One region of the Streptomyces sp. SAI-170 genome, then DNA from elsewhere that is predicted to be linked to it. Evidence: riboswitches for the same ligand, from Rfam matches in the RefSeq annotation. Region 1 holds a riboswitch; the other holds the start of a gene.

Region 1 (4,407 bases):
GCGGAACTCCGCGAAGTCCAGCTCGCGCGGGTACGCCGACCAGCCGGCGATGATCACCTTCGGGCGGTGCTCCTTGGCGAGCCGCTCCACCTCGGCCATGTCGACCAGGCCGGCGTCGTCCACGTGGTAGGCGACCACGTTGAACTGCTTGCCGGAGAAGTTCAGGCGCATGCCGTGGGTCAGGTGACCGCCGTGCGCCAGGTCCAGACCGAGGATCGTGTCCCCGGGCTGGGCCAGCGCGAACAGCGCGGCCTGGTTCGCGGAGGCACCGGAGTGGGGCTGGACGTTGGCGTACTCGGCGCCGAACAGCTCCTTGATCCGGTCGATCGCGATCTGCTCGGTGACGTCGACGTGCTCACAGCCGCCGTAGTAGCGGCGGCCCGGGTAGCCCTCGGCGTACTTGTTCGTCAGGACCGAGCCCTGCGCCTCCATGACCGCGAGCGGAGCGAAGTTCTCCGAGGCGATCATCTCGAGCGTGGACTGCTGCCGGACCAGCTCGGCGTCGACCGCCGCGGCGACCTCCGGGTCGAGCTCGTGCAGGGGCGTGTTCAGGACGGACATGTGTCTCCTCAGCCGGCGGTGTGGGCGTCGTACGCGTCGGCGTCGAGCAGGTCGTCCTGCTCGCCCGAGACGCGCACCTTGAACAGCCAGCCGCCCGCGAAGGGGGCCGAGTTCACCAGCGACGGGTCGTTCACCACGTCCTCGTTGATCTCGACGACCTCACCGGTCACCGGGGAGTAGAGCTCGGACACCGACTTCGTCGACTCCAGCTCACCACAGGTCTCACCCGCGGTGACCTCGGTGCCGACGGCCGGCAGGTCGGCGTAGACGACATCGCCGAGCGCGTTGGCCGCGAACTCGGTGATGCCGATCGTCGACACACCGTCCTCGGCGGCCGACAGCCACTCGTGCTCCTTGCTGTAGCGCAGCTGCTGGGGGTTGCTCATGGCCTGAATTCTCCTGTACGCGCGGATGTGCTGATGACGGGGGGACTGCCGGGAACGTGCGTGAGCAGCGCGATGTGCGCAGAGTCACGCACGGAACGCCCGCAGTGACTACTTCTGGCGCTTGTAGAAGGGCAGCGCGACGACCGTGTACGGCTCGTGCGTGCCCCGGATGTCCACGCCCACGCCCTCGGTGCCGGGCGCGGAGTGCGCGGCGTCGACGTAGGCCATGGCGATCGGCTCGCCCAGGGTGGGGGAGGGGGCGCCGGAGGTGACCTCGCCGATCACCTCGCCGCCCGCGACCACGGAGTAGCCCGCGCGCGGGACGCGACGGCCCTCGGCGACCAGGCCGACGAGCACCCGCGGCGGGTTCTGCTCGGCCCGCGCGGCGGCCTCGGTGAGCGCCTCGCGGCCCACGAAGTCGCCGTCCTTGTCGAACTTCACGACCCGGCCCAGACCGGCGTCGAACGGCGTCAGCTCCGCCGTCAGCTCGTGCCCGTACAGCGGCATGCCCGCCTCCAGGCGCAGCGTGTCCCGGCAGGACAGACCGCACGGGATCAGGCCGACGCCCTCGCCCGCCTTCGTCAGCGCCTGCCACAGCTCCACGGCGTGCTCCGGCTTCACGAACAGCTCGAAGCCGTCCTCGCCGGTGTAGCCGGTGCGCGCGATCAGCGCCGGGACACCCGCGACCGTGCCGGGCAGACCGGCGTAGTACTTCAGATTGTCCAGGTCGGCGTCCGTCAGCGACTTCAGGATGCCCGGGGACTCGGGACCCTGGACCGCGATCAGCGCGTACGCGTCACGGTCGTCGCGGACCTCGGCGTCGAAACCGGCGGCGCGCTCGGTCAGCGCGTCCAGCACCACCTGGGCGTTGGAGGCGTTCGCGACGACCATGTACTCGGTCTCGGCCAGGCGGTAGACGATCAGGTCGTCCAGGATGCCGCCGTCGGCCTGGCAGATCATGGTGTAGCGGGCGCGGCCCACGCCGACGGCGGCGATGTTGCCGACGAGCGCGAAGTTCAGGAAGTCCGCGGCCTGTGCGCCGGTGACGGTGATCTCGCCCATGTGCGAGAGGTCGAAGAGCCCGGCCCTGGTGCGCACGGCGTTGTGCTCGTCGCGCTCGGAGGCGTAGCGCAGCGGCATGTCCCAGCCGGCGAAGTCGGTCATCGTCGCGCCGAGCGAACGATGCAGCGCATCGAGCGCGGTACGGCGGAGTTCGGTACTGCTCATCGGTCGGTCGTCTCCCAAGTACACGACAGGCGAGGTCATTCCTCCCCATCTGTCATCGGAACCTGAGAGGTTCGCCATGACCGCCCGTACAACGGGTGTACAGGAAGGGACATGGCTTGCACCTTGGGTGGGACCACTGCAGATCAGCGGTCCGCTTTTCAGATGTGCCTCGCCCGCGCGGTAACGGGGCCTGAGAGATTCAAGGGAGGGACTTGCTCCTTCGGCGCCCCAGCGAGGCTGGGGACTCTCCCGCGCGGATTCAAACGGCCGGTATGCAGTTGGCGGGGCCATCATTGCACGCATCCGCCCGGCACGGCAGGCCGCATCTGTGACCGGCCTGTGGCAGTACGCACACGAAATCACCGGCCGCACCGCATTACCGTCTCTTTACACACGATGGGCAAGGGTCCTACGACCCGCCCCAGGGGAGGACGATCACGGTGAACAGGACCACGTCGTACGCCACCACGACCCCCGCCCTCGCGCTGCCCGCGTCGGCCGCGGCCCCGGCCCGCGAGGTCCCCTCCGCCCCTGTCGTCCGCGACCTGCGCGACCGCGGTGGCCACAGTCCGCACGCCCTGCTCTTCGGCCCCCACGACCTCGTCGTGATCACCGGCCTGCCCGGCAGCGGCAAGTCCACCCTCATGCGGCGCGCGGTGCCGGGCATACGCATCGACTCCCAGGACACCCGCGACCGCTTCGACGCGGCCACGCCCCGCCTCCTGCCGTACGCCGTCTACCGGCCCCTGGTCCGGCTCGCGCACTACGCCGGGCTGCGCCGTGCCCTGCGCACCGGCGAGGGCGTCGTCGTGCACGACTGCGGCACGCAGGCCTGGGTGCGCGGCTGGCTGGCCCGGGAGGCCCGCCGCCGGGGCGGCACCCTGCACCTGCTGCTCCTGGACGTCACGCCCGAGCAGGCCCTGGCCGGGCAGCGCGAGCGCGGCCGCGGGGTCTCCCGCTACGCCTTCCGCCGGCACCGCCACGCCGCCTCCCGGCTGCTGCGCCGGGCGGAGCGCGGCGGCCTGCCCCGAGGCTGCGGCTCGGCGGTGCTGCTCGACCGGGACGCGGCGGACACGCTGCGGCGCATCGGCTTCACGGGCTGAGAAGGCGGCCACCCGCACGGGTTAGCCTTTTCAGCCTCAGCAGGTTCTCGGCAGGCGGTAGGCGGCACATGGACTTCCCGGCGCAGGCGCACCCCCATCCGCACGGCGGTTGGCCCGGCAATGAACTCGAGGAGGTGCTCTCCGCCTCCCTGGGCGTGCCGTCGGCCGGCCCCCGCATAGTCGAGGTCCTGGGCCGCAGCTTCGTGTGGGTGCCCCTGCCCAACGGCGGCGGCCCCGACAGCGGCCCCCTCGACCTGCCCACGCTGGAGATCGACGGCCAGGCCTTCGTGCCCGTCTTCAGCTCCGAGGAGCAGTTCCGTCAGGGCGCCGGGCCGACGATGTCGTACGCCATCGCGCCCGCCGTGGAGTTCGCGCGCGGTCTGCCCCCGCAGGCGGGCATCGCGCTGAACCCGGGCGGCGTGGTCGGCGTCCCGCTGCCGCCCGAGGCCGTCGCCGAGCTCTGCCGGGCCGGGCGCACTCCGCTGGACGGGCCCGCGAGCGGCGGCCGGGTCCGCCTCTTCGAGCCCGACTGGCAGGACGACCCGGTCGACTTCCTCTCCGCGGCTTCCGCCGAGTTCGACGCCACCGGCATCGTCCTCACCGCCCGCCGCTGTCTCGCCGCGATCGAGACCGCCGACCCGGTCCTCTTCGTCGGCGTCGAACTCTCCCAGTGGGAGGGCGACCTGCGCACGATCCCGGCGGAGGCCCTGGGCCGCGCCCTCGGCAGGACCCCGGTGCGCTGGCCGGTGAACCTGGTGCTGCTGGACGTGGCCCAGGACCCGGTGGGGGACTGGATGAAGCACAAGGTCCGCCCGTTCTTCCAGAAGTAGGGGCCGCCCCTTCTTCCGGAAGTAGCGCACCCTTCTTCCGGAAGTACGGGACCGGATCGCCCCCGAGCCCCCTCCGATCCTCCCCCCGGACGACATAACCTGGTTTCATTACCCAGTCGAAGAAAGAAGGGGCGTAACACAGTGAGCGCGAGCGGCACCGCCGCGACCGGCACGGTCGAGCACACGCTGCGCCAGGTCACCCCGGGGCGTTACGACGCCTACGAGGCGCTCCTGCGTGCCCTCGCGACACCCACCTCCGGCCAGATCTGGATGCTGCTGTGGCACGGCCAGGCCGGCTCG
Region 2 (4,407 bases), 4.4 Mb from region 1:
CGCCGAAGTGCCCCGGCTTGGCCAGGCCCACCAGCGCGTTCAGGTTGGCACCGTCGACGTACACCTGACCGCCGGCCTCGTGCACCTGCGCGCAGATGTCGGCGACGTGCTCCTCGAACACACCGTGCGTCGACGGGTACGTGATCATCAGCACCGCCAGCTCGTCACGGTGCTTCTCGATCTTCGCCCGCAGGTCCTCGACATCGATCTCGCCGTCCTCGGCGGTCTTCACGACGACGACCTTCATGCCCGCCATCACGGCGCTCGCGGCGTTCGTGCCGTGCGCGGAGGACGGGATCAGGCAGACGGTCCGCTGCTCGTCGCCGTTGGCGCGGTGGTATCCCCGTACGGCGAGCAGACCGGCCAGCTCACCCTGCGAGCCGGCGTTCGGCTGGAGGCTGACCTTGTCGTAGCCGGTGACCTCGGCGAGACGGTCCTCCAGCTCGTGGATGAGCGTGAGGTAGCCCTCGGCCTGCTCCTCGGGCGCGAAGGGGTGCAGCTGGCCGAACTCGGGCCAGGTGACCGGCTCCATCTCGGTGGTCGCGTTGAGCTTCATGGTGCAGGAGCCCAGCGGGATCATGCCGCGGTCGAGGGCGTAGTCACGGTCGGCGAGCTTGCGCAGGTAGCGCAGCATCGCGGTCTCGGAGCGGTGCTGGTGGAAGACCGGGTGGGTGAGGTAGTCGTCGGTGCGCAGCAGCGCCTCGGGCAGCGCCTCACCGGCGGCCGCGTCCAGCGCCTCGACGTCGCCCTCGACACCGAAGGCGGCCCAGACGGCCTGGAGCTGGTCCCGCGTGGTGGTCTCGTCGCAGGACATCGACACCTGGTCGGCGTCGACGAGGTGCAGGTTGACACCGTTCACACGCGCCGCGGCGACGACCTCGGCCGCACGGCCCTCGACGCGTGCACTGACCGTGTCGAAGAAAGAGCTGTGAACGACGTCAACACCGCCGGCCTTCAGCCCCTGCGCCAGGATCGCGGCGTAGCGGTGGGTCCGCCCGGCGATGCTCTTCAGCCCCTCGGGGCCGTGGTAGACGGCGTACATCCCGGCCATCACCGCGAGCAGCACCTGCGCGGTACAGATGTTGCTGGTGGCCTTCTCCCGGCGGATGTGCTGCTCACGCGTCTGGAGAGCCAGGCGGTACGCCTTGTTCCCGTCCGCGTCCACGGACACGCCCACGAGCCGGCCCGGCAGGCTGCGCGCGAACTTCTCGCGCACGGCCATGTAACCGGCGTGCGGCCCGCCGAAGCCCATCGGCACACCGAACCGCTGCGTCGTACCGACCGCGATGTCCGCGCCCAGCTCACCCGGCGACTTCAGCAGCGTCAGCGCCAGCAGATCGGCGGCCACGGTGACGAGCGCGCCGAGCTCGTGCGCCTGGTCGATGACCGGCTTGATGTCGCGTACGGCACCGGAGGCGCCCGGGTACTGGATCAGCACGCCGTTGATCTCACGCGCGGCGATCTCGGCCGGGATGCCCTCGCTCAGATCGGCGACGACGACCTCGACACCGGTCGGCTCGGCGCGGGTCTCGATCACGGCGATGGTCTGCGGCAGCGCGTCCGCGTCGATCAGGAAGAGGCCCTTCTTGTTCTTCCCCATCCGCAGCGACAGCGCCATGGCCTCCGCGGCCGCGGTGCCCTCGTCGAGCAGCGAGGCGCCGGAGGTCGGCAGCCCCGTCAGCTCGGCGACCATCGTCTGGAAATTCAGCAGGGCTTCCAGACGTCCCTGGGAGATCTCCGGCTGGTAAGGCGTGTACGCCGTGTACCAGGCCGGGTTCTCCATGACGTTGCGCAGGATGACCGGCGGGGTGAAAGTGCCGTAGTAGCCGAGCCCGATCATGGAGCCGAGGACCTGGTTGCGGTCGGCCAGCGAGCGCAGCTCGGCCAGCACCTCGGCCTCGGAGCGGGCGCCCGGCAGGTCCAGGGCGTCGGCGTTCTTGATCACGTCCGGCACCGCGGCGGCGGTGAGCTCGTCGAGCGAGCCGTAGCCGACCTGCGCGAGCATCTTGGCCCGCGCCTCCTGGTCGGGCCCGATGTGACGCTGCTCGAAGGGGATGCCCTGTTCGAGCTCGGAGAGCGGAATGCGCTGGGCGGTCATTGCGGAGGCCTCCTGGTCTGACGCGACCTTCGAGGGGCACCACGGCGCGGGTACCCCGACGGCCTCCCCCTCTGTCATCTCAACCTGAGAGCTTCACCGGCCGCCCGAGGGCGCCCGGCTTTCACCGTCGGTGAGAGCGGAAGCCGTCGACATCCGCCCTGCTTTCCAGAGTGACCTCGTCCGTGCGGTACGTGGGCCTGAGAGATTCCGGGGAGGATTTGCTCCTTCGGCGCCTCCGGTGACGATCGGAGGACTCTCCCGCACGGGGTCAGCAGCCGTCTGCAAGCCTACCAGCGAGCCCACCGCACGAGCCTTCGAGTGGCCGCGCACCCAAATGTGCTCTTTCGTAGTGCTTACGGATGATTTGCGACCAAGTGGAGGGCTCGTGCAGACCGACATCGATCCGCGCAACCTGATCGGCCGCAAGGCGTTCGACCGCAACGGCACCAAGATCGGCACGATCGACGAGGTGTACCTCGACGACGCGACCGGCGTGCCGGAATGGGCGGCCATACGCACCGGCCTGTTCTCCAGAGACGCCTTCGTCCCCCTGGAGCCCAGCGAGCTGATCGAGGGCACACTCCACGTCCCCTTCGACCGAGCCCTCATCAAGGACGCCCCCGACTTCGGCGTCGGCCGCCACCTCTCCCCCGAACAGGAACTCCAGCTCTACCACCACTACGGCCTCAACGTGGCCCCATCACCTCCGCCCCCCGACCGGGACTTCGGCAACGTCGCAGGCCAGGACCCCCACAACGACCACGATCCGCACACGCATCCCCAGTGACCTCCGCGCAGCCGGAGCCCCGCCCGGGCGCCGCCTAGGGGTAGTCCCCGCTGATGCAGCACGGGCCGACGGCAGGCACGAGCACGCGGAGAGCCCGGGCCAAGCGGAGACCCCGGGCCAAGCGGAGAGCCCGGGCCGAGAAGGGTGCCCACGCACTCACCATCGCTGAGCGCCACAGGCGGGCACGCACCACGCCCGGCCGCCGGCCGCCCGGCACGGACGACCGGGCACGCACCCGGCCGCCGGCCGCCGACCGCCTGGCACGGACGATTACGCGGACCGCCCGCCGCCACCGGGCAGCACAGCCGGCCCCACCCAGCGAAGGCCGACGGCCCGCGCCCCACAGCCCCAGCCCAACGCCCACGCCCAGGGCACGGCACCTACACCGCCGAAGCCCCACGAACCCCAAGCACCTCAGACACCTCAGACACCTCCGCAGCCCCCGCCACGCCCTCCACACGCTCCCCCTCTTCCACCCCCTCCCCTCCCTGGACCAACGGCAACGGCTCGGCCCGCTCAAGCGCGGGATCGTCGATCCGGAACGTCCGCACACGCCCCGGCTCCGACCAGGGCGTCTCGAACCGCACGGTGATCCGCCCGAGCCCGCTGCCCTGCACCCACCCGTGCCCGTACTCGGTGTGCCGCACGTCATGCCCGGGAGCCCACCGCCGCTCCTCGGGCTCCGCCGGCTCCCGCGCCGCCTCCTCGGCCGTCTCCTCCTCGTCGTCCGTCTCCGCCTCCCCGGCGGCCTGCGCGAACAGGTCCTCCTGCGTGAAGTCGGCCAGCCCGCTCACCCCGACGCCGAGCAGCCGCACCCCACCCGTGGTGTCGACGGAGTCCAGCAGCCGCAGCGCGGCCTCCCGCACGACCGCGGGGTCGTCCGTGGGCCCCCGCAGCGTCTCCGAACGCGTCAGGGTCGAGAAGTCGTACCGGCGCACCTTCAGTACGATCGTCCGCCCCGACAGCCCGGCCCCCCGCAGCCTGCGCACACACCGGTCGGCCAGTCGCTGCACCTCCAGGCCGATGCGCACCCGCTCATGGATGTCCACGTCGTAGGTGTCCTCGACGGAGACCGACTTAGCCTCCCGCTCGGCCACCACCGGCCGCTCGTCACGCGCGAGTGCCATGGCGTGGAGGGCGTGCCCGTGGGCCTTCCCGAGCAGCCGCACCAGCTCGTCCTCGCCCGCCTCGGCGAGCTCCTCGACGGTGTGGATGCCCGCCCGTCTCAGGTGGTCCCCGGTCGCCGGCCCCACCCCCGGCAGGGTCCGCACCGACATGGGCCCGAGCAGCGCCCGCTCGGTCCCGGGCGGGATCAGGACCAGGCCGTCCGGCTTGGCCTGCTCCGAGGCGATCTTCGCCAGCATCTTGGACGCGGCCAGCCCCACCGAGCCGGTGAGCCCTGTGACGGCCCGTATGTCCGCCCGCAGTCTCTCCCCGGCCAGCCGCGCGGACTCCCCGTCCCAGGCCGCCCCACCGGCCTCCAGGTCCACGAACGCCTCGTCCAGGCTCAGCGGCTCCACCA

What was found. Region 1 has a riboswitch for glycine ahead of gcvT (glycine cleavage system aminomethyltransferase GcvT). Riboswitches for the same ligand answer to the same signal wherever they lie in the genome.
Region 2: it holds a riboswitch for glycine, as region 1 does, so the genes downstream of both, gcvP (aminomethyl-transferring glycine dehydrogenase) here and gcvT (glycine cleavage system aminomethyltransferase GcvT) in region 1, are expected to answer to the same signal.

What each region holds. Positions count from the first base shown of each region.
Region 1 is NZ_JBMGQD010000001.1:2,693,787-2,698,193, reverse strand. Features, by position in the region: gene glyA (serine hydroxymethyltransferase) at 1-561, opposite strand, end outside; gene gcvH (glycine cleavage system protein GcvH) at 570-947, opposite strand; gene gcvT (glycine cleavage system aminomethyltransferase GcvT) at 1,056-2,174, opposite strand; glycine riboswitch at 2,214-2,342, opposite strand; glycine riboswitch at 2,343-2,436, opposite strand; gene RKD23_RS11835 (AAA family ATPase) at 2,609-3,277, shown strand; gene RKD23_RS11830 (enhanced serine sensitivity protein SseB) at 3,346-4,107, shown strand; gene RKD23_RS11825 (enhanced serine sensitivity protein SseB C-terminal domain-containing protein) at 4,249-4,407, shown strand, end outside.
Region 2 is NZ_JBMGQD010000001.1:7,086,722-7,091,128, reverse strand. Features, by position in the region: gene gcvP (aminomethyl-transferring glycine dehydrogenase) at 1-2,098, opposite strand, end outside; glycine riboswitch at 2,274-2,369, opposite strand; gene RKD23_RS31880 (PRC-barrel domain-containing protein) at 2,484-2,885, shown strand; gene RKD23_RS31875 (DNA polymerase IV) at 3,266-4,407, opposite strand, start outside.